Regions from separate parts of the Desulfotomaculum defluvii genome, predicted to be linked through region 2. Evidence: predicted binding sites of a transcription regulator. Region 2 holds the regulator's gene; each other region holds the start of a gene.

What was found. Region 2 encodes LexA, which represses DNA repair genes until DNA is damaged. Its sites were predicted from a motif close to CNAACANNTGTTNG; they were not measured.
Region 1: the regulator LexA is predicted to act here: its motif matches at 6,028-6,041, upstream of ACYQ03_RS03815 (CHASE2 domain-containing protein).
Region 3: the regulator LexA is predicted to act here: its motif matches at 3,071-3,084, upstream of ACYQ03_RS15015 (putative DNA modification/repair radical SAM protein).

Annotation. Positions count from the first base shown of each region.
Region 1 covers NZ_BAAHYV010000006.1:238,677-249,134, forward strand. Annotated here, with positions in the region: gene ACYQ03_RS03805 (hypothetical protein) at 1-2,500, shown strand, start outside; gene ACYQ03_RS03810 (S-layer homology domain-containing protein) at 2,534-4,120, shown strand; gene ACYQ03_RS03815 (CHASE2 domain-containing protein) at 4,178-6,025, opposite strand; gene ACYQ03_RS03820 (HD domain-containing phosphohydrolase) at 6,154-7,254, shown strand; gene ACYQ03_RS03825 (DUF3307 domain-containing protein) at 7,259-7,597, shown strand; gene ACYQ03_RS03830 (glycosyltransferase) at 7,661-8,116, shown strand; gene ACYQ03_RS03835 (sensor domain-containing diguanylate cyclase) at 8,158-9,864, shown strand; gene ACYQ03_RS03840 (DUF1659 domain-containing protein) at 10,054-10,278, shown strand; gene ACYQ03_RS03845 (DUF2922 domain-containing protein) at 10,292-10,458, shown strand, end outside.
Region 2 covers NZ_BAAHYV010000007.1:764,263-774,720, reverse strand. Annotated here, with positions in the region: gene sdhA (succinate dehydrogenase flavoprotein subunit) at 1-247, opposite strand, end outside; gene ACYQ03_RS10885 (succinate dehydrogenase cytochrome b558 subunit) at 264-878, opposite strand; gene ACYQ03_RS10880 (Fe-S-containing hydro-lyase) at 1,033-1,587, opposite strand; gene ACYQ03_RS10875 (fumarate hydratase) at 1,600-2,478, opposite strand; gene lexA (transcriptional repressor LexA) at 2,695-3,333, shown strand; gene ACYQ03_RS10865 (MerR family transcriptional regulator) at 3,372-3,776, opposite strand; gene ACYQ03_RS10860 (DUF4387 domain-containing protein) at 3,956-4,276, opposite strand; gene ACYQ03_RS10855 (acyclic terpene utilization AtuA family protein) at 4,276-5,643, opposite strand; gene ACYQ03_RS10850 (methionine gamma-lyase family protein) at 6,053-7,294, opposite strand; gene ACYQ03_RS10845 (AAA family ATPase) at 7,334-8,284, opposite strand; gene hfq (RNA chaperone Hfq) at 8,509-8,748, opposite strand; gene miaA (tRNA (adenosine(37)-N6)-dimethylallyltransferase MiaA) at 8,803-9,750, opposite strand; gene ACYQ03_RS10830 (class I SAM-dependent methyltransferase) at 9,752-10,458, opposite strand, start outside.
Region 3 covers NZ_BAAHYV010000007.1:1,633,231-1,643,688, reverse strand. Annotated here, with positions in the region: gene asnS (asparagine--tRNA ligase) at 1-702, shown strand, start outside; gene ACYQ03_RS15025 (4Fe-4S dicluster domain-containing protein) at 806-1,222, shown strand; gene ACYQ03_RS15020 (aldehyde ferredoxin oxidoreductase N-terminal domain-containing protein) at 1,212-2,945, shown strand; gene ACYQ03_RS15015 (putative DNA modification/repair radical SAM protein) at 3,131-4,423, shown strand; gene ACYQ03_RS15010 (TIGR03915 family putative DNA repair protein) at 4,425-5,165, shown strand; gene ACYQ03_RS15005 (hypothetical protein) at 5,377-5,580, opposite strand; RNA gene rnpB (RNase P RNA component class B) at 5,975-6,321, shown strand; tRNA gene ACYQ03_RS14995 (tRNA-Ala) at 6,415-6,490, shown strand; RNA gene ssrS (6S RNA) at 6,770-6,946, shown strand; gene ACYQ03_RS14985 (cation diffusion facilitator family transporter) at 7,187-8,152, shown strand; gene ACYQ03_RS14980 (DUF362 domain-containing protein) at 8,227-9,150, shown strand; gene ACYQ03_RS14975 (BON domain-containing protein) at 9,288-9,827, shown strand; gene ACYQ03_RS14970 (hypothetical protein) at 9,873-10,094, opposite strand; gene atoS (two-component system sensor histidine kinase AtoS) at 10,328-10,458, shown strand, end outside.

The sequences.
Region 1 (10,458 bases), on a different contig from region 2:
AACAGATAACGGTCTAAGTACTGGTGACAGCTTGCAGATACAAATAAATGATTCACTTTTTGATTTAAACGAGATAGATCTAGGTTCTTTGGAAATGACTGTAAATCAACAAGTATATTCCATAGAAGGGTCCGTTGATAACAATACACTGATACTTCCGATTAATCAGGATGTTGATGCCGGAACCATAAGTTTTACTATCAAAGGATTTACAAACCCTGAATACGTAGGGGGTCAATTGTTTGCAAATAGTATTAGTATTAATCATGCCGATGGTAGTATAGACCCATACAATGAACAATTATACTTATATACTAATGCGCCAAATTTAACTATTACTCCTTTTCCAAATGAGATTGAATATAACCTTCGCGCTAAATTAACGGTTACTCTTATAGACGGTAAAGATAATCCATTTGTAACACCCCGTGACATAAAAATTGATGTGGTTACGGATAAATCAGGAGAGTTTTTTGAACGTGCTGTAGATGGCGATGAGATTGGTTATTGGGGCCTGTCCATTCCCCAAGGTAAATCAAGTATAGAATTATTTTACAAGCCTACAGAAATAGCAACACATAAAATTAATGCAGCATTCAATGACAATGAAGCGCCCTATAACTGGGGATACGGCACTGCTGAGACAACAATAACAGCCCTAGCGGCAGATGCAGTAGATGTTTTGTTTTCAGACAACGGTACACCAATACAAAGTCTTAAAACAACAGCAGGTAAGGCGGAAAAAATAACTTTAACAGCCTTTGATCAATATGGTAAACCAGTTAAACAGCAAACCGATTTGGTTGTTAAACTGAGTGTGTTCAATAACACTGGTAACTTCTATGAGGTTATTGATAATGCTATGGGAGAAGACCCCATTGAAGAAGTGGTAATAAAGGCAGGTAGTGATTCAGTAGACCTGTACTATTGTGATACTGGTAAAACATATGATCCTAACGTCTATTGTTGGTATTCTACTACCATTAGTACAGAAATTTCTCCTAACTACTATACTCCTTTATACGTATACGTAGCTCCTGCTTCAGCACAGTCTCTGGATCTAAAGGTCTTTGATAACCAATCTTATACCACAAATGATTGGGGTGAAAATAATCCCCGCCTATACATTGCTAATAGAAATAGAGATTGGCAGATTTATTCACCGGGTAATGTTCAGCACAATTTACTTTCGGAAATGATTTTCCCTATGGAGATTACAGTACTCGATGAGTACGGTAACCAAAAAGAACTTGATTCTTCTTTAACCTTGGATTTAAAGGTAGAATCTGCTTCTGGGGCAGTTTACGGTAATTTCTATAGTAATATTGATCACTATGTTGACCCAATTTCACAGGTAACAATTAATGAGACCGACAGCAAAGTTTATCTTTATTTTGTTGCCAGCGGCAGTGGTCCAGCTACAATTAAGGCTATAGCTCCTAACTTCGGTGAGGCAACCTTTGATGTTAATGTACTTAGTCCCCAAAAGCTACAAATAATATTCCCCTATGAAGAAAACTATATTGAACCCGAAGAGCGTAAACCCGTTATAGTGGTGCTTACGGATGCCGAAGGACACCCAGCTATGGTCGATCACGAAATTAATGTCAACTTATCGGGTGGTAAATTCTATGAGTGGGAAGATGCTGCCAATTCTATAGATAGTATCACCATCCCTGCATGGAACCACGGTGTTCAAGTGTACCTGGAGGGTCCTGAAACTCAAGGAAATTTCACTATTAATGCGGTAGATGCCGCTGGGCAATACAATGCAACCGGTGATGTGACTGTTGAAGTAGCAGAATTTGCATATTTCTGTACTGAACTAGAGCGTGGCTGGAACACCCTTTCCACACCTATTGCCTTAGAGGGTGGTTGCAACACCATGGATAAAGTGGTTGAAGATATTTCATATATTACCAGTGCCTTTAAGTACAATGAAGCTCAGAGTAGATGGCAACAAATTTACCCAGACGCTAATGGCATCTGGCGTGTCAAACAGGGAACAGCTGCTGATGCTGCAGATCCCGAGTTTTTCTTTGAGCCTCAGGAAGCAATCTTTGTTAAGATGAAGGGCTGGTCTGCTGCCCATTTCTATGCTTCAAAAGCCATTAATCCTCCACCAACACGTCAACTAATTACTGGTTGGAATTTAGTTAGCCCGGCTATCCCGACGCACGAAGACTACTATGAACCTGCTTTAGATGTACATTACGGTGAAGGGATAATGCCAACCTATAAAGTATTGATCAATATCAAGGACAAGTATAGTCAGGTTGTAAGCCCCTCATTAGCTAGCCAATACGCCTGGACCTATGTTCCACCTAACACAGGTTTAGTAGGTGATTTAGAACTCCTTTTAAGTGGTCTGATTGGTTCAGACGTAAAGTGCATGGAAGCTGGTAGGGGTTATTGGGTTTACATGAAAGAAGCTGGTGAGTTACCAGGATTTAGTTCCACACCAGTTTATAACAACTACAACGACTATTATTATAATTAAACAAACCACTTGTTTTGACAGGAGGAATAGTAAATGAAGCATGTGCAAAGGGCAATGTGTCTGATAGCTTTAGTGGCCATGCTTCTCCAGTGCGGGGTACCGGCTCTTGCAGCCGGTTCCCCGCCTCCATTACCGGCGACCTACTGGGGAAGTGTTAAAACCAGCGGAGGGAGTGCAGTTCAGTCCGGTACGGTGGAAGCTTATGTGGATGGAGTATTTTGTAGTTCCATTGAGATTATGAATGGTATGTATGGTTCTGACTCAGGAATAAAGTTAGATGCCCCTGGAACCACAAGTAGCAAGGTTGTTAGTTTTAAAGTCAATGGTAAATTTGCAGATCAAACAACTACCTGGAAAAGCGGCGAAGATAAAAGAGTAGATTTAACCGTAGACCTACCGGATGAAAAACCACCGGCTAGTGGTGGAGGTGAGGGCGGCGGAGGTCCTGCTGCTCAGACAAAAAATCAGCCTTCAGCCACCATCAGTGACAAAGCTGTTAAGGAGGCCATTAACCGTGCTATCCAAACGGGAAAAGTAACGGTTCAGGCACCTGCTGGGGAAGGTCGTTTAACTTTATCCCTTGATCAATTTAAGGATATCCAGTCAGTTGGGAAGCCACTGGAAACAAAGGTCAATAATATAACTATGATTATAGCCTCCAACGCCTTAAAGGTTCCTGAACTTCGCTTAGAAGAGCTTAATCAAGTACAGTTTGCTGCTGCTCCAGTGGACAAAGATGATGTAAAGGAAATCATCGCCCAAGCCAACCGTGGCGGAATTTTCAGTATTGCCGGTGAGGTATTTGAACTTTCTGCCAGTGCAATTCTGGAAGATGGTAAGCAAAAGAGTATTAAACAGTTTAATGGTAAAATTCAGGTAACCTTGCCTGTGCCGCAAAGTGTCAGAGATTTAGCTGCCGAGGGGCAGATAACCGTCGGCTACTATAATGAACAGACAAAATCATGGCAGGATGTAGGTGGCAAGTATGATCCGGTTAGCGGCACCATTACCTTTGAAACCGACCATTTCAGCAAATATGCTGTTATGGAAGTAAAGACAAAGACAATAGCTAAGACATCAGCCTTTAATGATATTGCTAATCACTGGGCTAACGAGAACATTACATTTATGGCGGAAAAGGGTTTTGCCGGTGGGGTAGGCGACGGTAGATTTGCCCCAGAAGCCAACATCACTAGGGCCCAATTTGCTGCCTTCCTGGTCCGTATCCTTGCTGTGCCAGAGTCCAGCGCAGCTCTAAACTTCACGGATGTAAAGGCCGGAGACTGGTACTATGCCTCACTGGCCACGGCCTACCAAGCAGGTCTAATTAAAGGCGTAACCACCGATAAAATTGCCCCCAATGAGAACATTACCCGGGAACAAATGGCTGTAATGCTTGTGCGGGCTATGGAGTATAAGGGAAAAATTGCCCCTGCTGCTAAGGACTTAACCTTTACAGATAAAAGTAAAGTTTCACCTTGGGCAGTGTCTGGAATTTCCCAATCGGCCCAATTAAACTTCATCGGTGGTTTTCCGAATGGGACTTTCATGCCTCAGGCCAATGCCACTAGGGCCCAGGCCATTGTGATGCTTCATAGATTATATAACCAAGTACAATAAACAAAAGAAGGTCTCCAGCTGAGCTGGAAACCTTCTTTTTATTACTAACCACTAATTTTACTGATCGACCACTGTGAAAACACCAATAGGATGGGTAAAACCTTTAACTTCGGCATGACCTAAGAACTCAAGTGTTGACTTAAGCTCACAGGTATCAGGAAGTTTCTGCACTGACCTTTCGCTAATAACTATCAATGTGCCGAAGTTCTTCGTCAAACCCTCCACCCGAGAAGCTAGGTTGACATCCTCACCAATCACTGTATAATCCATGCGTTCCGGGCTACCTACGTTGCCCACCAACACGCTGCCAGAATTAATACCTACCCCGACGTTTAATGCCTGGGCACCCTGGGCAGCCCACTTTTCATTGAGCTTGCTAATGGCTGCTTGGATTTCCACAGAAGCCCGAATGGCCCGCTCAATATGATCCTCATAAAAGACCGGGGCCCCAAAGATGGCCATCAAACCGTCTCCCAGATACTTATCCAACATACCCCCATGGCGAAAAATGATATGGGTAATGGCAGTAAGATATTCATTTAAGCGGCTTACCACTTCTTCCGGAGCCTTACCTTCGCTATAGGCTGTAAAACCGCGAATGTCGCAAAACATAATTGTGAGCTCCTGCCGTTTACCTCCCAGGGATACCTGATCTGGGCTTTGCATGAGCTCATTGACCACGTCAGGAGATAGATATCGGCTAAACATTGCCTTTGTTTTTCTGCGGGCCATTTCAGCCTGCACAAAATCTGTGGCCGTGGTTACAGCGTAGGTTAAAAAGATTATTACAATCGGAGCAGCCAGGTTTACCCACCAATGGGCCTGCCAGGACAAAAAGACAACGGCCACCGCTACAGCCACTAAAAATAACGTACCTAACAAGCCTTTCCAGGGCCCACGGCCGGAAACTAGGAAAGAGGTGGTTAAACCCGCTAGCAGAACAAAAATAATATTTACGAACTGAGGAATTTGCCGAAACCAACTGCCCGTAATAAAGCTATTTACAGTGGATGCATGGATCTCTACACCCGGTGTGGGTAAAGAACCACTTAACACCATGTTGGTTGTGGTAAAGGGTGTGGGCCATTCATCATGCCCCATAGCGGTGGTATCGCCGACCAAGACGAACTTATCCTTAAAAAAGGTAGCTGGTACTTTCCCCTCCAATACATCAGCGTAGCTAATAGTGGTAAAGGCCCCTCGAGGGCCCCAAAAATTCAACAGGGCTAGGTTAGAATCATCTATGGGTATGGTATTTTTGCCAACCTTGAGCTGATCATTGGCAAGTTTGATATCCCGGGGATCAATACCCTGGGCAACTAGGGCCACGGCCAGGCCAAAGGACGGAAAGGGAATATCAAAGGTGTTTACATCCACCAGTGTTACTCTACGGATCACCTGATCTGGATCAGTGGGGGTATTAGCAAACCCGAGTCCAGCTAAACCAGCAGACATAAAATCTTGGTGGGGTAATAAAAGTCTTTGCTCAACATTGCCGTGTTCATCCTTTTTATAGGCAAAGGAACCAGCCATAACTACCTTACCGTGCCTATTGATGGCTGCTGCAAAGGCCTGGTCTTCGGCAGCATTACTTGGTGAGTCAAAGACCATATCGAAGCCAACAACCTTAGCCTCCTGTAATTTTTCTAGTAGTTTGGCGTGCACCGAACGGGGCCAGGCCAGAGGTCCTATTTTATTAATTGAAGCCTCATCAATGGCCACAACGACCACTTGATCCCCAGGAATATGCTGACCCTTTAAGCGAAACCAAGCATCATAGATATTCATTTCTGGGCGACTGAAGACACCAAAGGACACGATAAGTTGAATTAAAACAAATAAAATTAACGGGATGAGCAGCTTGCGATTAAAACTGCCGAGGGTTCTTTTTTTATTGACGTGCACGTAAAACATCCTTTCTATCCGAAACAATAAAATTTTACAAAATATTCTAGTGTATTGGTTCATTTTCCTTGTTATTTCAGTTAAAATATTAACAATTCTGAAAGCTAGTTAAGAAAGAAGGATAAGAAGTGAATGAGACTACAGATAAAACTAGACAACAACATTTAGAGGCCCTCTGGGAAATTGCCAAATCACTTCAGGCTTCTTTAAACCTGGAAGAAGTATTGGATCTAGCCCTTACTCAAGCAATGGGAGTGGCTAAGGCAGAAGCAGGAACTCTGTGGTTAAGTGATAATCAGTCCAATGAATTTATTGAACCAGTTTTAGCTAGGGGTCCCAAGGCAGATGGTTTGAAGGGCCTTAAACTAAAAATTGGTGTAGGGGTAGCTGGTTGGGTGACTGCCCAGGGCAAATCACAATTGGTCTCAGATGTTCTTAATGATCCTCGCTGGGCCCAGCGTTTCGATCAGTCCACAGGTTTTATTACTCGTTCCTTACTTTGTGTTCCACTTCTAACCCATAATACCTGTATTGGCTGTCTTCAACTAGTTAATAAGCTAGATGGGGAGTTATTTAATGAAGATGATTTAAATTTATGCGAAGCCCTAGCCGGTGTTATCGGTATCGCCGTTGAAAACAGTCGCCTTTATACAGATTTAAAGACCATGTTTAAGAGTTTTCTGTCAACCTTGGCTTCGGCCATTGATGCCAGAGATCCCTATACCAGAGGCCATTCCGAAAGAGTCAGTCAATATAGCTTAAAAATTGGCAAGGCAATAGGTCTTTCAGAAAAAGAAATTGAGGTTTTAGAAAGAGCGGCATTCCTGCATGATATTGGCAAAATAGGCATTCGGGATAATATCCTGCTCAAAGAGGCCCCCCTTGATAACGATGAATTTGTAATCATGAAAAAACATACTAACATCGGGCAGGAAATACTGCAACGGATAGAGCCGGCTCATCTAGTAAAGGAAATAGCCCTAGGAGCAGCCTGCCACCATGAACGCTATGATGGAAAAGGATACCCCCAGGGTATCAAGGGGGAGGAAATACCCCTGCAGGCAAGGATTATGGCCATTGCAGATACCTTCGATGCCATGACTACTGACCGCCCCTATCGCAAGGGATTGGCCATGGACATAGCTTTACAAGAAATAAAGCGCTGTGCAGGGAGTCAATTTGACCCAGTACTAGCGGAAGTCTTTTTGAGTGAAATGAAGAAGGAGTAACTATATGAACCTATTCGAGTGGTTGCTGATAGGGCACTTAGTCGGAGACTATCTATTACAAACCCGCTGGATGGCAGAGCATAAAGCAACAAAAATATTCCCCTTAATAATTCATAGTCTAGTTTATTCTGGGGCAGTTTTTGTTTGCTCCCTGCCAGTTGGAGGAATAAAACCAACCGGTGTGGCAATTATATTTTTCTCCCACCTGATTTTAGACAAAAGGACTTTCACAAATTGGTGGATTACTAATATTAACAAATCGCCAGATATCCTATGGTTAAGAATCATGAATGATCAAATATTTCACCTATTAGTATTGGTCATTGTTATTCTACTAAATTAACAAAAATTTTCAGCACCCCCTGAACTGGTCCAGACATACTCTATGGACACAGGGGGTGTTTTTATGTGGTCAGTCATTGGATCCACAATCATTTTATTGTTAGCTTGCTATGGGGTCTATTATTTGGTGCAGGACTTGCTAAGGTTCTTTCGCTCAGAGCCAGGTCCACCGGTGAGTATGCTGGTGGTTATTCGTGATCGGGCCCTCGACCTAGAGTATCTGATACGAAGAATGGAGGACTGGCGCAAAAGACAGTGGGTGGAACTAGAAATAGTTGTGGTGGATGATGGCTCCACAGACGATACTGGCAAAATATTACGCTACCTGCAGCAAAAGTATTCCTACCGCTTGCTAACCCTGGCCAAGGGACCCAGGGATGGTGAACACGACGAGGCCCTGCAAACAGGTCTACTGCACTGCCATAATGCCTTGGTTTGGTTGGTGGATCTGAGGATGCTCCCCCAAGGTTTACTAGCCGAAAAGGTTTTTCGTGTATTTTTCTGCCAGGGCTGGAGGTAAATTACCATTTCCTGTCGAATAATGCTTACCAAAGCAAGGGGGTGATCCCTATCTCTAGACAGGGAAGTCTTGGACTACTTTATACATGGACAATCATATTTCTAGGTGCTGGCTGGCTGTGGAAGGTTTTTCCGCAGCTTAACTTTGACCAAATAGGGACACTGGCTACTTTAATTGTACTGGGCATTCTGGCTGAATGGCTGGCGGTACCCTTTTCTCAGGGCTACCTTTCAGGCAGTTATGTTATTGTCTTAGCCACCCAGCTTATTGGCGGTGGCACTGCGGCGGCTTGGGTTATTGGGCTCATTTCGGTCATTGGCCTAGGCATTGCCAATCGGGGCAATCCCTTACGAACCACCCTGTTTAACGCGGCCCAACAGGTTTTAGCAGTGGCCGTTGCCGACTTTGCTTTCCGGTTGATAACTGGCGAAGCTTTGCCTATTATCCTTTTTACACTGGTTTATTTTGTGGTTAACCACCTGCTGGTATATCTTTATCTGCTGCCTGGACGCCGGGATCACCCTAACCTTTTTGGTTGGGAAGCCCTGCGTTGGGATAGTTATACTTATATTTTTACCGCACCCTACGGTGCTTTAATGGCCAAGCTTTATGGAGTATCCGGTATCCTTTGGATGTTGCTTTTTTTTCTCCCAGTATTGGCTGCCCAAAGCCTGTTAAAAAAATATGTACAGCTGGAATTATCTAACCGTGACCTAACAGTCCTTTTTCAGGTGGCTAAAAAGCTGCGGGACAGTAATCAACCAGCCACTTTCCTTGATCAGATTTTGCAGGAATGCCGGTGTATTGCTAGTTTTCATACAGCCATCATCCTATTTTGGTCCCAGGAGCGTCAATTATTTTTACCTGGAGCAGCCCAGGGAGCCCGCCGACAAGAAATGTGTAACATTGTTTTCACCCCAACCGAAGGCTTAGTAGGACAGGCGGTGCAAAGCAAAGAACCCATTGTCATTGATGATGTCAGGGAAATGAGTAATCCTAAAGATGCTGGGCCATTCCACGAATGTCGTTCGGTACTGGCAGTCCCCCTGATGGCCCAGGGGGAGGTAACTGGGGTTTTGATGTTAGGGGATTTACACCCCTATGCCTATGAAAATAAACACATGCAAATGCTCAGTATTATTGGGGGACAGGCGGCAATGGTACTGACCAATGATATACTGGCGGACAAGATCCAACATCTACTGGCCACTGATCGCCTAACCAACTTTCTTCATCATCGGCAGTTTTACCAGCTAGTGGTCAAGGAGATGTTAAAGGTCAACGCTGAAGGGGCTGGGGCATCGCTGTTGCTGGTGGATATAGATAATCTCCGCAGCATGAATTCACGCTATGGCCATGCCGCAGGGGATGGAGTTATTCAGATGGTGGCCTCTGTCCTGCGGGATATTACCCCACCCACAGATTTCCTTACTCGCTATGGGGGAGGAGAATTGGCAGTTTGGGCACCAGGGTTAGATACACCGGCTGCACTGAAACTGGCAGAAAAGATTCGGGTAGAGGTCAGGGATCGTCGGTTGGTGTCCGAGGAAGCCAAAACACCAGTGCTGGTGACGGTATCCATCGGGGTGGCCACTTGCCCCCAAGACACCACAGACCCAGATAAGCTTTTTCTGGGAGCAGAAAAAGCCGTGGCCCGAGCCAAGGAGTTAGGACGGGACCGTTCCATTGCCTACCGTCAAATTGTAAAGCAAATAAAAACCAAAATCACCACAAATACCATAGTATAACGAAGTGGAACACCGACTTGCCGAGAGTCGGTGTTTTTTTATCCCTTATAGCGTTAGATTGCTCGTAATCGCAGCCTTTTTAAAGTCAACTTTGGTTAAATAGATTTTTTTACTTTTAAAACAAAACCATTAGAATACAATCAAGCGCTAAAACAAATGGGGCCGGCCCCAATATAAAGGAGGAACACAATGGCTGTTATCAAGGAGCCCTTCACTTGCAGTATGCAAATGCGTTACCAACAAGGTGTAAATAGCAATGGTGACCCTGTTTTTGTTAATCGTACCTTCTCCAAAATCAAAGTCACAGCCACGGACCAGGATATTTATGATGTGGCATTGGCACTAAACAGTCTCCAGAATAGTCCTATGTTAGCAGTTTACCGGGTGGATGATGCTGAATTAATCAACCAATAAGGAGGATTAAACCATGAGTAGAACATTGGAACTAATCTTTGTCAATGCTACCGGTGGAAAAGTAACCCTCAGGGTTGCAGATCCCAAAGAAACCTTAACTGAAGTAGAGGTAAAAACCGCTATGGAACAAATTGTTGCCAAGGATATTTTTAGCAGCACTGGTGGCAGCCTAGTTGGTAT
Region 2 (10,458 bases):
CTTTGACTTGAGTTTGGTTGGCAAGGAAATCGCCACCGTAAATAGTATCGTCAAAGTGTATCCAAGGGGAATCTCCCTCCCCCTTGGTATTAACAGCACCATTAATACCTCCCTGGGCACATACCGAATGGGATCTTTTTACCGGAACTAACGAAAACAATTGAACCTTAACTCCCATTTCAGCGGCCTTTATAGTTGCCATTAAACCGGCCAAGCCACCACCAACGATAATAAGATTATTCTGCATCATTAATCCTCCAGGCTTATTGGCTAAAGGCCCATATTTCCACTAGGCCAACAAAAGAAGTTAATAAAAACAGGAGCATACATAATTTCCAAGTAAAGGTCTGGGCCTGCTCTCCCACAACAATCCCCCAACTGACAGTAAAATTCCATAGACCGTTAGCAAAATGAAAGGTTGTAGCAAACAAGCCAATAATATAAAAGATAAACCAAAGGGGATCAGCCAACTGATTTTGTATAGTATTAAAATTTATCTCCAAACCATACAAAGAGTGAGCCACCCGCAGTTGCCATACATGAATGACAACAAATAATAAAGTTATCACAGCAGTCACCCTTTGCAAATAAAACATCCAATTTCTGAGATAGGAATAACGCAATAGATTATTTTTAGCTATGTATACAATGTAGAGTCCATAAATCCCATGAATTATAAGGGGTAAAGCAATGATTAAGATTTCTATTAGGTTTAAATAAGGAATGTTTTGTAAAAATAGTACTGCGGCATTAAACTTGTCTGGGCTAATGATTGCCAGTGAATTGGTTATCAAGTGTTCCAAAAGAAAAATGCTAATGGGAAACAGCCCTAAAAATGAATGGAGTTTACGAATAAAGAAATGATTTGTGGTACTCATCTAGGACTCAACACCCTCCGTGAAAATTGTTCCAAGGAAAATTATATCATAATAAGCAGAAATGACTAATGAAACAGCTACATTATCATGTATACAAATTGCTTTTAAAACAATTAGCCTCTAAAAATAAAAAATTACGTTAGAGTAAATGAGTTTACTCTAACGTATATAACTTTTTCCCTTCTTGATATAGATCTCCACCCAAAATATCATTTACAACAATGGCAGGAAAATCTTTTACTACCAATCTATGAATAGCTTCTGGTCCCAAATCAGGATATGCTACTACCTTTGCTTCTTGAATACTCCTTGCAATAAGTGCAGCAGCTCCTCCAATGGCCCCAAAATAAACTGCACCGTATTCTTGCATGGCCTTGATTACATTTTCTGACCTAGCTCCTTTTCCTATCATTCCCTTAAGACCTTGTTCAATTAATAATGGTGTATAAGCATCCATCCGACCAGAGGTGGTAGGCCCCGCAGATCCAATCACCTTACCCGGAGGTGCCGGAGAAGGGCCAACATAGTATATAATCTGCCCCTTTAAATCAATGGGCAGCTCTTTTCCTTGATCCAATAATTCTACTAATCTTTTATGGGCTGCATCCCGTCCAGTGTAAATAACACCACTTATAAGAACTTGTTGTCCTATACGAAGGGCCCTTACTGCCTCATCTGAAAGTGGAGTTGTTAAGCAAACTCGTGTCACAGGTAATCCTCCCTATATAATCACAGATTTATGTCTGGCGGCATGGCAGTTAATATTCACTGCAACAGGCAGGCTTGCAATATGACATGCAAAAATTTCTATATGAACTGCCAAAGCAGTGGTTCTACCCCCTAACCCAGAAGGGCCAATACCTAATTTATTAATTTTCTCAAGTAAATCTTTTTCCAGTTCCGCAATATCGGGAAGTGGATGCGGCTTACCAACTGGTCTTAACAAAGCCTCTTTGGCTAACTGGGCACACTTTTCCATTGTACCGCCAATGCCCACCCCAATAATCAATGGCGGACAAGGGTTTGGACCAGCAGTCTGAATGGTATCTAAAATAAATTTCTTTACTCCTTCAACACCTTCTGCTGGTTTCAACATCTTTAATGTACTCATATTTTCACTGCCACCACCCTTAGGTGCAACAGTTAATTTGATTTTATCTCCTGGTACAATGCTTGTATGTATTACAGCAGGTGTATTATCACCGGTATTTACTCTTTCCAGTGGGTGTCCCACCATTGATTTTCTTAAGTACCCTTCTGCGTAACCCTTACGAACTCCTTCATTAATGGCATCATATAAATTGCCTTTGGCAATATGTACCTCTTGACCTAATTCAACAAATACCACTGCAACTCCGGTATCCTGACACATTGGTATTGATTCAGAAGCGGCTATTCCTGCATTTTCCACCAACATATTAAGAATTTCTTTACCACTTTGCGAAACTTCAGCAGCACAGGAACGTTTAAAAGAATTTACAACATCATCTTCCAGTTTAAAGTTGGCCTCCTGACACAAACGGGCAACCTCAGCTATGATTGCGTCACAGTCTATGGTTCTAATGGTCCAAACCTCCCTATTAAATATATTTAAACTCATTGCAATATGAATGCTATATAACCTTGTTTCTTGAGAATATCCTGCCATTAATCTTGCACATATTACATTGCTATTACTCCTATTCGCTTTTTACCAAGAAAAACCTCTTTATTATTTCCTTGGATCGAACAAATGTTTTTATCTTGCTCTGAAATATGATATAATATACCAAATATTGTTTAATGATTTTTTGACTGTGAAAGGTTGTGGACTCTTGTGTTAAATACTAGAGAAGCAGAAGTCTTAAGAGTTATCATAGAAAATGTTAAACAAAAGGGTTATCCACCATCAGTTAGAGAAATTGGGGAAATTGTTGGTCTTTCATCTAGTTCTACCGTTCATTCTTATTTAAAGAGATTAGAGCAAAAAGGTTATTTGAAAAGAGATCCTACCAAACCCAGAGCCATCGAAATAATAAACACTGAGGTAGTTGAAACGAACTCTACTTCATCCTCAAAACAGACAGTTAGCCAATTTGATGAAATGCTAAACATTCCTATGCTGGGTGAAGTAGCCGCTGGTAATCCCCTGCTAGCAGTTGAAAATTATGATGAGAAGGTTACTCTGCCCAGGAGTTTTACCGGTTACGGAGATTTTTTCATGCTCACCGTTCGGGGTGACAGTATGATAGAAGCAGGAATTTTGCCTGGAGACCTGGTCCTAGTAAGAAGACAAGAATCAGTCAATAACGGTGAAATAGTAGTTGCTTTAATAGAAGACGAAGCCACAGTGAAAAGATTTTTTAAAGAGAAAAATTGTATAAGACTCCAACCTGAAAACAGCCTTTTGTCACCAATTTATGTGCGGGAAGTTAAAATACTTGGCAAGGTGGTTGGATTAATGAGAAAAATATAAAGGTCGCTAAGCGACCTTTATATTTTACATCAACTTTGCTAGTTTGCTTGACAATCCTTATTGTAGTGTGGACACATACCGCAGTGGTCTGCCTTATCCTCAATCACATAACAATAAGTACCTTGCTCTTTCCAACAGGGCTTATTAAGATTTACATTTTCGCCCTTTGGTTGACTACCACCCGCGCAATGCTTGGTGTCCCAGCAGGGATACATACTAATAATCTGTAGTACACCTGCAATATTCAAGCCCTTTTCATTAATAAGATAATGAATAAATTGTAACCTCTTTACATCGTTATTACTGTATAATCGTTGTTTATTTCGACGGGCAGGTTCAACTAATTTGTGTTTTTCCCAAATGCGTAGGGTTTCTGGATGCACCTTTAAAAGTTCGGCAATAACGCCTATGTTAAACATAGGCTGATCATCGTTGCAAAACAAGGGCTTATCTCCTCCCAATTTAAATTCTTGTATTTTATATTTATTATATAGTCTATAAACCCAATTTGTAAATTTGCTAAATTACTGTAAAATATAAGTTATTTCTGATTTTCTAATTGTTTTGGGACAAACCTCGAATTTATGTATATTTTGCCGAAATTGGTATGACCAATTATGTTTTAAGTTTCCAGTTCTAAATCTAATAAAGGAGCATGCTGTTGGGCACCGTATACATCGGTTTCTCCTAAGGCTCCAGAGGGGTATGGCCTAACTATGGTAGCTTTTATTGCATAAGCAGGACAAAATTCGACAATCCCTATGACATCAGTCTCAGGAATACCATATAATTTAGCAATGGTGGTATTATTAATTATCTTCGCACGACACGCTGCTTCAAAGGACTTCTGATCCTTAAATATAACATCTAAGGTTAACTCATAGGGGCCAGAATTTTTGCTCCTAATGACCGAGGCCAATTCAGTTAATTTAACCTTTGGCATTACCTTCCCTCCCCTGCATTAATTATTTCTGATGGAAACAATGCAACGGGATCATCAACCTGCAATAAATGATATATATTAAAGTTATAAACAGCCCCAGCCTTAAAGTCCGAAGGGGAATAGGGAAAGGCTAAGTTGCCAGCCGTAGCCACACGACCCGGATAGCCGTAGTGAAGCATGGTGGACCGAGCAAAACTGCAGATGGTATTGGCAATATCTTGGGTTTCTGCCACTGCCTCGATAATAATGCCAAGTTCATGGGTAATTACTGACCTCTGGGGTTCTAGATTACCCATTACTCCATTCTTGCCATATATGTTGAAATGTAAGAAATATTCAAAACCGTTACGTTTAAAATTGTCTTTTACCCGTTCCCTCACTGCCTCTACAATATGATCTATCTGTCCAATCATAATGGGATCACGGCATCCAGCTATGGATACTGTACGAAATCCTACTCGTTTAGCCCCTTCTAGTTTAATTGTATAATTTTCACTGGGGACAAATTTACTTCCGGATACCCTCACAGCCCTTTCATTTTCTTGTGTAAAGGTTGTTTCACTGAGGTCCAATATCCCTCCTGGTCCTGGTAAGATATAGGGATTTGTTTTTTCATAAAGTGTATGGGCAGCTACCGAAGTCGTTGTACAGCAACGGTTAGGATTTAATGGTTCTACAATGAAACAATCTTCCTTTAAGGTTCCTAACAAACAATCGCTACCGCTACCGGGAGAGGCTGCTATTGCGCCACACTCTAAAATTTTACCCATATGTATGGCCAAACCTTTATCAAATCCCTCCATCAAGGCAGAGGCACTAAATACCGCAGGGTCATAGGAACGGCCGGCCAGAACAACCTTAGCTCCCCTTTTTAACACTGCCATTACTGCTTCGGGACCCATCTGACCGACAACTCTTTCAGTGGCAGTTATCTCATCTTCTGTAAGTTCTGGTGCAGGATGTAAGGGGGAAATTCTGTTATCCCTAAAGGCCTTTAAAATATAGTCTTTGTGGAGCTCTGCATGGATAACACCTAACGGAAAGCTCCAGCTTCTTTCCTGGGCTAACTCTAAAATTATATCCATATTCCACTGCAGATGTGCTTCTGCTCCACATCCTCCTGCGGTACCAATTACAACAGGAATATCTCTAGCCAACCCTGCTTCTATCATCAACTCTAAATCTCGTTTTACTGCAGCTCGGTCAGTAAAGGATACACCAGCACCCAAATAGTATGGCCCAGGGTCCGTAGAACCTGCATCAACGGCAATTAAATGCGGGTTACGATCCAATCCGGCTCTAAAAGATTCCTCGGGAAAACCGTATCCAAGAATGGCAGTCGGGGATAATACCCTATACTCTCTCAATTGGAATCCCTCCATATAAAATTAAGGTAAGACCACTCTCTCACCTTTATTATATACCCATCATCCAGTTATTTCATTAATACCCTTGGAACATGCAGGTAAATTTCGACACATAAAATAACCAGTACATTTACCAAGTTTCATATTAACCCTCTATGACCCTTGGTCAAAAACCATTATAAACCATGTGTATAGGATATTGCATCAGCGAGGGGTGCTATCGTTATCCCGCGCTCGTCCTTGAGCGTGCCCCCCGATGATTTCACCCTCCACTCGTCAAGAGTTATTAACGGCGCTCCGCCAAAGTCGCTCAGGGGGATAACGATAGCACTTACTAATTCCTGGAGGATAGTTTCCAAATAAACCCATGCCCATGGCTTTTTCCAAACTGACGGCTGATGGCTGATGGCTATTTCACTTGTAATACATTCTTAGCAGCGTTTATTACACCAATACGGACATACTCCTTTGATAATCCGCCCTGAAGATAAACCGCATAGGGTTTCCTCAAAGGAGCATCTGCGGTCAATTCCAATGATGCCCCCTGGATAAAGGTTCCCGCTGCCATGATTACATCATCTTCGTAACCAGGCATATAATCTGGTTCCGGTAAAGCATGAGCATCCACTGGGGAAGCTGCTTGAATCCCCTTACAAAAAGCCACTAACCTCTCTGGCGTCTCCAGTGCAATGGCTTGAATGATGTCTGATCTTGGTTCATCAAAGGTAGGTGATACTTTAAATCCTAATCTTTCAAATAATCTAGAGGCAAATACTGCTCCCTTTAGGGCTTCGGCAACAATGTGCGGAGCCAGAAAAATGCCTTGAAATAAAAGTCTTTGATGATCAAGGGATGGTCCTACCTCAGCCCCAATTCCCGGTGCTGTCCATCTGTGAGAAGCCGCTTCAACTAAGTCCTTTCTTCCCACAATATAACCACCAGTGGGAGCTAACCCTCCACCTGGATTTTTCATTAGAGAACCTGCACTTAAATCTGCTCCTACAGCTGTTGGCTCCAAGGTTTCTACTAACTCCCCATAACAATTATCTACAAAAACGCAAACATGGGGTGCCAGCTTTTTGATATAGCCAATTAGTTTTTCAAGCTCTTGCATGGTTAAAGAGGGTCGCCAAGCGTAGCCCCTAGACCTTTGCACAAGAACTACCTTCGTATTAGGTTTTAGGGCTTTTTTTATTTCATCCCAAGCTAGCATTCCCTCGGGAGTCAATTCCACTTGTTGATAAGATATACCGAAATCTTTTAAGGAACCAGAGGCATTTCCCCTCTTGCCAATGATTTCCTCTAAAGTATCATAGGGTGCTCCCTGTATGGCTAACAATTCATCCCCCGGCCTAAGTATTCCAAACAAAGCGATGGCTATGGCATGGGTTCCAGAAACAATTTGTCCTCTAACCAATGCTGCTTCAGCTCCAAAAACGTGGGCATATATTTGTTCTAAAGCCTCCCGTCCAGCATCATTATAACCATAGCCAGTGGTGCCCCGCAAATGATAATCAGAAGTTCTGGCCAGGTGAAACCCCTCCAGAATTCTTTGATGATTAATCATAGCCATTGATTCAATATCCCTGTAGACCGATTGTACCTCTAGTTCTACTTCATTTGCTAGTTTGTCTAACATGTTTAGCTGCATTATTCCTCCATTATGTAAAAGATTTAGACCCTGAAGGTATTATATTTCCTCCAGGGCCTGTGTCAAGTCTTCTTTCTGGATAGTCATTAGATCCTGTCGCGAAATATTTTTTTTATTTACTAAGCGAACTGCTTGCATGCGCATAGCGCGTTCAATTAAATTTCGTACCAGACGAGCGTTTCCGCTGTGTTGATGCTTTTTAGTCTGCTGTTCTATGATTTTAGATAATTCATCTTCGGCTAGGGATGCCAGTAAATATTGCCTTTGTTTTAACATGAGGTTAGCAATATTCATTAAATCTTCTATGGAGTAATCTGGAAAAGTAATATGAATAGGAAAACGAGACCGCAGTCCCGGATTGGTTTCCAAAAAGTAATTCATTTCATCTTGATAACCAGCTAGGATAATAATTAAATTGTCCTTATTATTTTCCATACTGGTAACCATGGAGTCAATAGCTTCCTTACCGAAGTCCTTCTCGCCACCCCTGGCTAAAGAATAAGCCTCATCAATAAAAAGAATACCGCCTATGGCTTTTTTTATCTGATCACGGGTTTTAGCTGCTGTATGTCCAATGTACTCTCCAACTAAATCTGCCCGCTCTACCTCAATTAAATGTCCCTTAGGCAAAACTCCCATTTCTTTGAACAGCCTTCCTATAATTCTGGCCACCGTAGTTTTCCCTGTGCCAGGATTCCCTTTAAAGATCATATGTAAAACCATAGGTTCAAATAATAACTTTTCCTTTTGTCTAAGCCTTTGTATTTCAACAAAGGCTTGTATTTCCCTAACCAGTTTTTTTACACTTTTAAGACCTATTAATTGATCTAACTCACCTAAAATCTCTTGGGTGGCTTTACGATTTATTTCCTCAGGACTTTGGTTTTTCCCTTGTTGGACCGGTTGTTTCGGAGACGAAGGTTTTTTTATTACCCCCGGCTTTGGCAGTTCTGGCCTTGGTGGGTTCTGCCACATTCTTATTCTAACCATGGGAGTCACCTCCGGGCAAATATAACACATGTAACATTATACGCTCGGAGGATCTAATAGTGACCTAATTTAAAATAGTCTTTGTCGTCAGCCTTCTGCTTTAGGGGCCAGCTATATTTCGTTCACTTGTGATGGTAGGTCATGGTGTGTTAGTGGAAAAAATAGCTGATTCCTGCCTGAAAACAAAAACCCCTCCATCAGGAGGGGCATAAAAGGGCCTGATTTTAAGCTTTATTTTCCGAAAAGGAAGTATTTACCGGTCGAAGTGGACTAATGGTTGAGATAGCATGTTTGTATACCATTAATTGCTTACCGTCACTTTCTAAAATTACAGTGAAATTATCAAAACCCCTAACCATCCCTTTTAATTGAAATCCGTTAATAAGGAAAATGGTTACAGGTATATTTTCCTTTCTCACTTGATTTAAAAAGGCATCTTGTAAATTTATTTGGGGTTTAGTCATGAGGGTTCCCTCCATATGGTAAATATTTTCTAATTTATGTTTTTTTATTTCTTTCTACGTAGTTAATAAATCTCCTGCCATTTGTTTCACAATTTCCTTTGCAATGGCTTTTTTATTTTCAAAGCATTCTATGTTTACCCAATGAATCCTTTTGTCTGCTCGAAACCATGTGAGTTGACGCTTAGCAAAACGCCTAGTGTTACGCTTAAGAATTTCTGTTGCCTCTTGCAAGGAATATTCTCCCTTTAGATAACCGATAATTTCCTTATAACCTAGTCCTTGAAGTGCAGTACCCCATGTTTCATACTGTTGCATCAGATTTTTCACTTCATCTATTAAACCTTTTTGCAACATTATGTCTACACGTTGTTCAATCCTTTTATATAGTAATTGCCGATCCATGGTTAGTCCAAACATCTTTAAGTTATATTTCGGCTTGTCTACCTTATTAATGTACTGGTATTCGGAAATTGTTTTACCGGTTTGATAGTACACTTCCAAAGCCCTGATAACCCTTCTTAAATCATTGGGATGTAGACGCAAAGCAGATTCTGGATCTACCTCAGAAAGCTTCCGGTGCATAGCCTCTGGCCCTACCCTTTCTGCTTTGAGTTTAAGTTCTTCCCTCAAATGATTTTCCTTTGATGGTGGGGTAAAATCATAATGATCAATTACAGACCGAACATACAAACCAGTTCCACCCACCAGTATAGGTAGATTGCCAACATTAGTAATTTCATTAATAAGTTCCTCTACCTCACTTTGATACATGGCCACACTGAATTCTTCATCTGGGTCTACAATATCAATCATATGGTGAGGTATTCCTTGCATTTCATCTAATGTAGGTTTAGCAGTGCCTATATTCATTTGCCGATAAACTAACATGGAATCAGCAGATATAACTTCACCTTTTATCATTTTAGCTAGCTCTATAGCAACATCTGTTTTACCCGAAGCAGTAGGACCAACAATAGCTATTAAGGACTTTAATGGCTCTATTTTAAACACCATCCTTTTGAATAATGCCATAGGCCACTGGGGAATATTTCCCCCCTTGTACGCTGTGAAAGTTCAATCGTTGGAATTCTTGACTTTCACTGCTTTCTTTCATGACCACCCTCTTTCTGGCCACCCGAATTGCCTCGTCAATAGCTTCACTGGTTAGTGGATCGCTATTGGCGAAAAGTCTCAATGGAGCCATTGAACTAGATTTTATTTTAGGCACTCTGAACATAGGGTCAAAGTATACCACATCAAAGGAGTTACTAGGAAGCTTGTGAAGGTAATTAAGGTGATGATCATTAATCACTTTAATACGACGCATAGCATTTATCATCTCTGACCCTTCCCCAGTGTAGGTACACAGACCTCGGCCGACAATTTCCACCACAGGCCTTGAATCTTCTATCCCTACCACGCCACCTCGGTTACCTACCACATAACTGGCTACCAAAGCATCAGCAGCCAGACCCAAGGTACAATCTAACAATGTATCACCCTCATGGAGATCCATCGCTTTAATCATTTGGTCAGTTTTCCCAGCCTCAATTTCCTTTATGCGTAGTTTGGCGAATCCTGGATGAAAAAAAAGCTCTTTACCATCAACAACTAGGGATAATCGTTGCAGACTCACCAGTAAAATTGCAGTGGCACCGCTCATTTCTAAAAGAGCCGGAATTGAATATCTCTTTCTTGGATAGTAGGCTA
Region 3 (10,458 bases), 870 kb from region 2:
CGGATGTACTGTTTTGGACCGACCTTCCGTGCTGAGAAATCCAAGACCCGCAGACACCTAATGGAATTTTGGATGATTGAAGCAGAAGCTGCTTTCTTTGATTTTGAGGATAATATCAAAGTACAAGAAGAAATGGTTTACTTTATTGTTCAAAGAGTACTCCAACGCCGTCGGCAGGATCTAGAGTTACTAGGACGTGATATTAGTAAATTAGAAGCCATTAAATTACCTTTTCCGCGTTTGAGCTATTCTGAGGCAGTGGAACTTTTAAAAAGTAAGGGCGAAACCTTTGAGTGGGGTGAGGACTTTGGGGCTCCGCACGAAACAATCATTTCAGAGTGTTTTGATTCACCTGTGTTTATTCACCGTTACCCCGCTGAAATAAAGGCTTTCTATATGAAGCCGGATCCTGAAGATCCACGAGTAGTGCTAGGAGCTGATCTAATTGCCCCGGAGGGATATGGTGAAATGATTGGTGGGGGTCAACGTATCGATGACCTGCAGCTTCTAGAAGAGAGATTGGCAGAACATAAGTTACCGAAGGAAGCCTTCGAATGGTATTTGGATTTACGCCGCTATGGTAGTGTACCGCACTCCGGTTTTGGACTTGGCTTGGAACGCACCGTTGCCTGGATTTGTAAACTGGATCATGTTAGGGAAACCATTCCCTATCCTCGTATGCTCTATCGCGTATATCCATAATTTTTAACATCAGAACCTGGCCTGGGATAAACTCCCAGGCTACATTTATAAAAATCCAAGGCTAACGATTTTAGTTTGAGGAAGATTTGAAAGGAAGTTCTATATGGCAAAAATACTTCAAGCAAAATACATGGCTAAATGTATTGGCTGTTATTCCTGTATGCTTGCTTGTGCACGAACAATCAGGCGCAGTTTTTCCTTACACAAATCAGCCATTCAAATCCATACAGCCGGTGGCTTACAAAGTCGATTCTTGGCAAATATTTGTCGTGGCTGTTTGGATCCAGCCTGTGCCAAGGCTTGCAATTGTGGGGCACTGATTCCCAGGAATGGTGGAGGGGTTAATTTTATACCAGATAAATGCATGGGTTGCCAGGATTGTGTCGAGGCTTGCATTGTAAAAAGTATTCGCTTTGACCATGAAACCAATAAACCCATTGTATGTATTCAATGCGGTACCTGTACCAGATATTGTCCCCACCAGGTGATTACGATGGAGGTAAAAGAGGATGGCCGCTAAGAGAAAAATTAGGGTGTTGTATATTAACTTGACTGAAAGAAAGGTAGAAACTATCCTCCGTGAGGATCTGGTTTCCTATATTGGAGGTATCGGTATTGCTGCAAAACTTTTTTCTGAATTGGTGGACCCAGAAAAGGAACCGCTGCATCCTGATCAACCAATTATTCTAGCCAATGGCCCTATGTCTACCATATTTCCGGTGGTTACTAAGGTGGTAGCGGTATTCCGCTCACCGCTAAGCGGAGAATGGGGAGAGAGTTATGCGGGGATGCGTCTAGCCTTGGCTATGCGTATGAGTGGCTACCAGGCCATTGTTATACGTGGCAAGGCCGTAGGGCCAATATATTTATCCATCGGTCATCAAGGGGTTCGTTTTAAAGATGCCTCAGCCCTTTGGGGGTTGTCAGTTTCCGAAACTGGTAGCATATTAAGGGATTTGGAAAGGGGCAGGGGTCAACGCAGTTGCATTCGTATTGGCCCCGCAGGAGAAATGGGTGTACACTTTGCCAATGTCAATGTAGACACCTATCGACATTTTGGCAGACATGGACTCGGGGCAGTTTTTGGAGCAAAGAATCTCAAGGCAGTGGTCATACACGGTGAAAGAGAAGAAAAAATAGAAGATTACCCTAGCTACAATAGAATTTATAAAGCAATATATGATCGGGCTGTTACCACAGATATTATGGAGAAGTATCATGGGCTAGGAACAGCTATCAATGTTAATGGACTAAATAATTTACACGGCTTGCCAACTCGTAATTTACAGCAGAGTTATTTTGAACAGGCTGAAGCCATTAGTGGAGAAGCCTTTGCAGAAAAAACTTTGATCCGGAAGATGGCCTGTGCAGGTTGTCCAGTGGGATGCATCCATATTGGTTTGCATAGAAGGGAATTTGGTCCTGGGCATGATTATGAGTCGAAAAATCTTTCCTACGATCACGAATTGATTTTTGCCCTGGGATCCTTTTTAGGGATGTCATCCCAGGAGAAAATTTATGAATTAATTGATGCGGTGGAGGAACTAGGGTTAGATGCAATATCTGCGGGGGTCTTATTGGGCTGGGTTACAGAAGCCTGTGCCAAGGGAATTATTTCAGAGGCTGAGTTGGGGGTTCAACCCAAATTTAATCAAACAGCTCCCTATCTTGAGATATTGCAAAGAATCGTAAAACAGCCCAATGAATTATACCAAATAATGGCCCAAGGGGCCTATCAAGCCGCAAAATGCTATGGGGGAACAGAATATGCCCTTACACTAGGAAAAACAGAAATTGCAGGCTATCATACTGGCTATCTCAACATTATTGGTCAAGCAGTGGGGGCGAGGCACAGTCATTTGGATAATGCCGGTTATTCAGTGGACCAAAAATTAAAGGGCAAGTCAGAGGCAGTGAAGGTAGAGACCTTGATCAAAGAGGAGAACTGGCGTAATGTCTTAAACTGTCTTACCATCTGTCTTTTTGCCAGAGAGATATATCAGCAAGATACTGTTATAGAAGCCCTAGCTTCCATTGGTATTACTACCAGTCCAGAGGAACTGGAAAAGTTAGGGCAGGATATTTATGAGATTAAAAACAAGACCAGGCAATTATTAGGATATCACCTGGATAAGCTAGAATTCCCGGACCGATTTTTTGAGACGCCGAGTTTAACAGGACATTTAGAAAAGAATAAATTATACAACTTCTTGGAGATTTACAAAAATCAAGTTAATAGCTAAAAGGCCTTGTGTGAGCCATGGGTTTTATGCATACTATTTTTAGATTTTGCATACAACCCATGGCCGCTGTATTGTTATTAATATTTTGGGATTGGAGATATCTTATTAATTGCAAAATGCTTCTGGGAACGTCTGTTCTGTGTTAAAATAACATTGAAGAATGTATACCTCAACGGGGTGTTTTAATGGAATTATTAGAAAAACTAAAAGTTTTATCCGATGCGGCAAAATATGATGTATCCTGTTCATCCAGCGGCAGCAAACGCAAAAACATTGCCGGTGGGGTAGGTAACGCAGCCCAGAGTGGAATTTGCCATAGTTGGTCAGATGATGGGAGATGTATTTCTCTTTTAAAAATACTTCTCACAAACTATTGTGTGTTTGATTGTGCCTATTGTGTAAATAGGGCTAGTAATGACTTGCCGAGGGCTGCTTTTACACCAGAGGAAGTCGTTGATTTAACCATTAATTTTTACCGAAGGAATTATATAGAAGGGTTATTTCTAAGTTCAGCTATCTGGAATAATCCTAACCATACCATGGAACTTCTGCTGCAAACAGTACGCAAGTTAAGATTAGAAGAGCGCTTTAATGGTTATATTCACCTCAAGGCAATCCCTGGGGCTGATTGGAGACTTATTGCCGAGGCTGGTTCCTTGGTTGATAGAATGAGCGTAAATATTGAACTACCCTCTAACGAGAGCCTTAAGCTATTGGCACCTCAAAAAAGAAAGGAAACCATTCTTAAACCAATGGGTCTTATAGGCTCACATATTTTGGAGAGTAGAGAAGAGAGAAAACGCTCACGAAAGGCTCCTTCCTTTGTGCCAGCAGGACAGAGTACTCAATTAATTATCGGGGCCACACCGGATACAGATCTCAAAATTATTAATCTTTCAGAGAACTTATATCATAATTTTAATTTGAAGAGGGTATATTATTCGGCCTACGTACCTGTATCGAATAAACCTGTACTACCACAGCTAGCTACACCACCCCTTAAGCGTGAGAATCGTTTATATCAGGCTGACTGGCTACTTCGTTTTTATGGATTTAAGGCACAAGAGCTGTTGTCCGAAGACCAGCCAAACTTTCAACTTGATTTAGATCCAAAATCTGATTGGGCTTTACGGAACCTACACTTATTTCCTGTGGAGATTAACAAAGCGGATTATCAATTAATTATTCGTGTTCCAGGTATAGGTGTGAAAAATGCTAAAAAAATTATAGCTGCCCGTAGATTTCATTCCCTAAGTTTTGAAGATTTACGTAAAATGGGTGTTGTACTAAAAAGAGCACGCTACTTTATTATCTGTAAAGGAAAATATTACGGAGAAGTACCATTTAAGGCTGAAACTATCAAAAACCGTTTGATCCCCAGCAATAAAGAAACATTTACACAGTTAGCGTTATTTACGGAACAAAATGTAGGGTACCAACTGGCAGATGTCCAGGGGTGTATTACAGGGGAACTTTAACATGATTTATTTTATTTATGATGGAAGCTTTGAAGGGTTACTTACAGCTATTTACGAAGCCTATTACCGTAATGAAAGGCCGGATTATATTATTACCGACAATGAATTTGAGCAGGACTTATTTAGTCATACTATCACTATTCACACTGATCATAAAAAAAGTAATAAGGTCTACCAGGCAATAGAAGAGAAAATATCCTTTCTAACCCTACAGCATGTATTTTATGTCTATTTGTCGGAACTGCCCGGTAATGGAACACTAATCTACCAATATTTAAGGCTGGGGTTCCGACTAGGACCCCAGATAAATTCTCATATAACTGAGGCTATTGTTAGAAAGGTATTGGATATAAGTCAAAGGGTTAGCCATGAAAGACACCGTATGTTGGGACTAATTCGCTTTCAAAAATTAGCCTGTGATTGTTTTTATGCAGCCATGGAACCTGACCATAATATAGTTGGCCTGGTGTCACCACATTTTGCAAAGAGATTATCAGACCAAAATTGGATTATTCATGACTTAAAAAGGAAAATAGCAACTGTCTATAACAAAAAGGAATGGATTTTAACAAACCTTGATGTTCCCCAAGGGCTTACCTATGATAACAATGAAGAATTTTATCAAGAACTCTGGAAAAGTTATTTTTCCAGCACAACAGTTCGGAATCGAATTAATCAAAAGCTACAAAAACAGTATATGCCCATTAGGTATTGGAAACATCTGGTTGAGAAAAAAACCTGATAATATAAACATAAATTTTGAATCTATCATCAACTTTAGGACCATGAACCATGGGATTTTGTGCATGTTTTGCTAGGGTCTCTAAAGCATAGCTTACGGGTACAGAACCCATGGTCAGCTAAATCTAAAATCCATGGTTTGTAACTTAGGTCATGGCTGGTTAGTAAAAATAAAAGACCGCACTTTAGTGCGGTCTTTTATTTATTTATATTTAATCCTCCCGATCAATATGGAAATGATTATGATGAATCTTAAGTTTGTGCTTAATACCACATTCAGGACAGGATAATGTTTCACCGTCTTTAAAACGAATTTCACCGATGTGTTTACTACAACAGATGATTTCGATGCCGAGCAGGGATCCATCATTCTTTTGGTTGACCCGATAACCATAATTAGGTTTTTGAGTTTCCATGTTAATCATCCCCCTTGTGGTTACTTTATTACTTCTTCTCCGTGAGGAGTAAAAATTCCTGCCGAATAAAGATGTTGAATTGAGTTTTGGTAATATATCGGAAAAATATACATATCATTACCAAAAAAAATGAAAAATTTACTAATTTGTTGGTTAATTAATACTTGTTAATATTAAAACATTTTTCACAAGCGGTTTCAAGGAATATTTTAATGGGTAATTTTCTAAAATGTTTATAGGTTTTAAACTGAATTATTATTACATAGTATGATTTCTATAAAAATAAATACAATATTTTGTGTTATATACTTTATATTCTAGCAACATATCTCTTGATTTATTTCTATAAAGTAGTATAATCTATAAATGTCGCATGAATGCGGCATGTTCAAAGTACAGCGGGTAGTCGCTGTTGTGTATTAGACGCAGCAGAGGAAAGTCGAGACACGCACACATGCTGAGATAGCCAATAGGCAGCAGCTAGTGTAGAATGGTGCCCGGCGTAAGTCGGGGCAGGGCGACCTGACGACGGTGAATTTAACTCTCTGAGTTATTAGTAGCCATAAAGTGCCACAGAAACGATGTCATCGGGCGACCGATGAATGCAAGGGTAAACTCCACCAGCGTGCAACCCAAATAGGCAGGGACTTTGTCACCTGCGGGTAGGGGCACCTCGCATAGCGAGGAAGGGGATTTTCTCCTTAGATAGATGACTACTAAAACAGAATCTCGCTTACGGCTGTATCTTTGGACTGTTTTATTAATATATAATACAAAAAAATAGCTTGCACACTTAGACAAACTATGCTAAAATAACTTTTGTCGGAAAGAGCTGGGGGCGTGGCGCAGCTGGGAGCGCGCTTGAATGGCATTCAAGAGGTCAGGGGTTCGATCCCCCTCGTCTCCACCAATATATTAAAAGAGTTCATAGGTGATTCCTATGAACTCTTTTTTTGCATATGTTACCTACTATCACTATATAAAATTTAAACATACTAACCTCTCATGTAACAAACCACGATGAAAATTATTCCAATGCGGGAGGTGCTGCCGTTTTCCAGTCCTAGGCCCGAAAATAAGTCATAAACTCTAGCCGAAGGTTAATGAGGTACACTTTACCATCTGAAAGAACTTGAAATAGACTATGATTTTTGTTATCATACAACTACCGACGACAATACTAAAAATTAATTTCCTGCTTTGTGCGTTCCTTGTTGATTTTTAAACCACAGTGTGTTTTAGGGAGTTGAGACTTAAATTGCAGATGCCAAACCGTTGCGGACGGAAGGCAGAAACAGTTTAGCTGACACCCACCTGCGAGATGCGGGTATTAAAAACACCAAGTGGACGGCATAGCGGGTAACAAAGCAAAAAATCCTCAGAGAGTGATCTCTGGGGATTTTGTTTCTTTAGCAAACAAATGGGCACCATAAATAATAAGTTAGTCATTAGCTCATGGCCGATGGTACAGGGCCAGTTGTATTCTCATAATGATTTAAAAAAGAAAAGCAAGAATTAAGAATGTTCCTGTATAAACCAAGATAAAATAAGAATGTCAGGTCCCTATATTCACTGTTCCTAGGGCAGTTGTACTAAGGAGGGTTTTATGGCACACAATAGTGAATCGGCAATTAAAGCAGCCCTTTTGGCCAACGGCGTTATAGCTTTAATGAAACTGGTCGGTGCATTACTTAGTGGGAGTGCCTCAATGATGGCTGAATTTAAGCATTCAGTTGGAGACTGGGCAAATGGATTCTTCCTTTTAATCGGCATTCGTCAAGCCCAACGTCCAGTTGATGATCGATACCAGTTTGGACATGGCAAAAGAGTCTTTTTCTGGAGCTTTGTAGCCAGTTTAGGCATGCTCTTTATTGGTGGTGCCCTTTCCATTTATGGTGGTATTCAAAAAATAATACATCCTGAGCATTTAGAATATATTTCTTTAAACTTGATCATTATCAGCATTAGTATTTTATTTGAAATTTACTCCATGACCATGGCCGTTAAAGCTATCATGCATGAGGTGGGTGAAAGGAACTCGGGAGTTAAAATGTTTACCAGAGTAATCCCGGCTTTATCTAAAGCGACACCAGCCACTCGCTTTATTTTTCTAGAAGATTCAGCCGCTTTAATAGGACTTATTATTGCAGGTACTGCTATTATACTTTCGGTAATAACGGGAAATGTTCTCTTTGATGGGCTTGCATCTGTTGTAATTGGACTTATCTTACTATTAATAGGATTGGCTACAGCTAAGGAAAATGTTGCAGCAATTTTAGGTGAAGCTGCAGAGCCTGAATTAATCCGGGATATGGGAAACTATGTCTTAACTTTAGATGGGGTTAAGGATGTTCATAGTGTTAGATCAATGAGTATTGGTCCCAACAGTTATTTAGTGGAATTAATTATCGAAGCTAATGAACAAATCTGCCTTTCCCAGTGTGATGAGATCAATAAACAAGTAAGACATGAAATAAAGCAAAAGTATAATCAATTTGAGCAGGTTATTGTAAGTATCATCAGTGACAATAAGATAAAAAATTGGCAAGTTGGAACAACCAGTGAAGTTTAGCTGTCCAGCTTGCTCTTGGTTATTTATTTGAGACAGTTATTCTAACTATTATAGCTTTAATACTGGAGGTAACCATGAGAAAAAGAAAGCTTGAACAAGCAGTAGTTGCAATAACTAGGGACCCATTGGAAGGACAAGCTGTATGTCGTGCTATTGAAATGCTTCCTGTAAATAGAATTTTTAAATCTGGTGATACAGTGGTTATAACACCCAATTGGGTAAATACCCGACCACCTCAAACAGGTACAGTAGTGGGACCAGAAACCTTACGTGAATTGATTAAATTTATTAAAAAACAGAATCCCGGTAGGATAGTTGTGGCCTGTGGCTCTGGGGGCGACCAAACACCAAAGGTGATGGAACAAACGGGTTATAAAGATGTTTTACAACAGGAGCAGGTGGAATTTGTAGACACAAATTATGGTCCTTATATAGAACTAGAGTTAAATCATCCATATCCGCCCTCCACACCCATTAATAAGTTAATCACAGAGGCTGATGTATTAATTTCTTTTACCCAAATAAAGCAACACGAAGAAGCAACTGTTTCTTTAGGTATTAAAAATATCGCCTTGTCCTGGCCACCGGCAGAAGTTCACGGTTGGCCGAAGACCCAAAGGGGCATTCATGAACGCCTGCATGGTTTTATTGCTGCTATGGGAGAAAAAATCCCCATTGATCTTACTATTTTAAGTGGTAATAAAGGAATGATTGGTACAGGTCCCTCAAAGGGTAAGCCTGTCAATTCAGATATCGTAATAGCTGGTACAGATCCTGTGGCCACTGATGTGGTAGGTGCCAGATTACTTGGCTTTATGCCCCAGGCAGTTCAGTACCTTTATGAATTGGCCCTACGGGGAGTTGGTGAAGGTGATCTTAAAAAAGTTGAGTTAAAAGGTGTACCTTTAAATGAGGCGGAAGAAGTATTTAGCATGGCTGCCTACGGCCATTCTGTGGTGGTTGACCAAGGGAGACTGAAACCATTCCAATTAAAATAATTTTTAGTACCATACTAATGCATATTTGAACTAGACACTTCAAAAGAATTTTGCAGGATATGAATATAAATTTTCACTGATAGCTCTCATCTTTGGGGGAATAATAGCATTAAGCTTATCCCGAAGGAGATGAGAAAATGACTAGGTTTGAAGATAAGGAACTACAGAAAGACATACAATCAATAATTGACAGAACAAATGGACTTAAGGATTATGGTATTAAGGTACAAGTGCAAAAGGGCGAAGTCCATCTCATGGGTTTTGTGGATACTCTACATGAAAGAAGACAGCTGCACGAATTGGTTTCCAGAGTTCAAGGCATAAAAAGTATTGAAAACGGGGTTACCATCAGCACCGATGGCCAAATTAATGATGGTGAAGTAACTGCCGAAGTTTATGAAGAGTTAGAAAATAACGGAGTTAATTTAAAGAATATCGGCGCGGAGAGTATTGGTGGTATTGTTTATCTTCGAGGACGTTCAGATAGTGAGGAAGAAATAAACAACGCCATTGAAGCTGCCACCAGGGCCAGAGGTGTACGGGATGTGATGGTTCAAGTTGAGCGACAAGCAGATTTTAGGGAGAAAGATGTTGAAGAAATGACTTTAAAAGAAATATTCCACAGTCAGGTCAACAATGATAGTGAAGAGGAAAATAATCATGATGGTTTAAGCTAAATACCCCAAGGAAAACCCCCACTTTATGAAAGTGGGGGTTTAAAATTAATCCCGGTTAATGTTATGCTTCATATCTCTAACACCTGTTTTGTAATGCATACCCATTTTAACACTCTTTTGAGTACCATGTTGGTGGACACTTTTTAACTGAGCTTTTTGGGATTTGATTTCCCGGGGTTGTGTATGACCTACTGGACGGTGTAGATAATGTTCAATTTCAGGTAATTCATGTTGGACACCCTTTTTATATTCATCAATTATGGACAAGTGATCACCTCCTTAGTGTTTATTTTGCCCAATTATGAATGACTGATGATGTCATTAATTTCTAATGATGATAGTATAAGAGAAACTAAGGTTTCCACCTGCTTGCCTGTGACCTTTAGGTTATGCCCTTAAGGGTGCGTCTAAATACTTGGCGAAACTCAATTTTTTCTAATTGGCTAGGTAAGTAGGAGATGTTAAGATAAGTTTATTAAACTTATTAAGGTGAATGATTTATGATTAATAAATTTAAAAATCAACTAATGGTGTTAATTGCAATATTACTATTGCTTCCTGTGCTTATTATTGGTGCTATGCTTTATATGGTAAACCATAGTACGCCAGTGATTTTAGATGAACAAAGGGA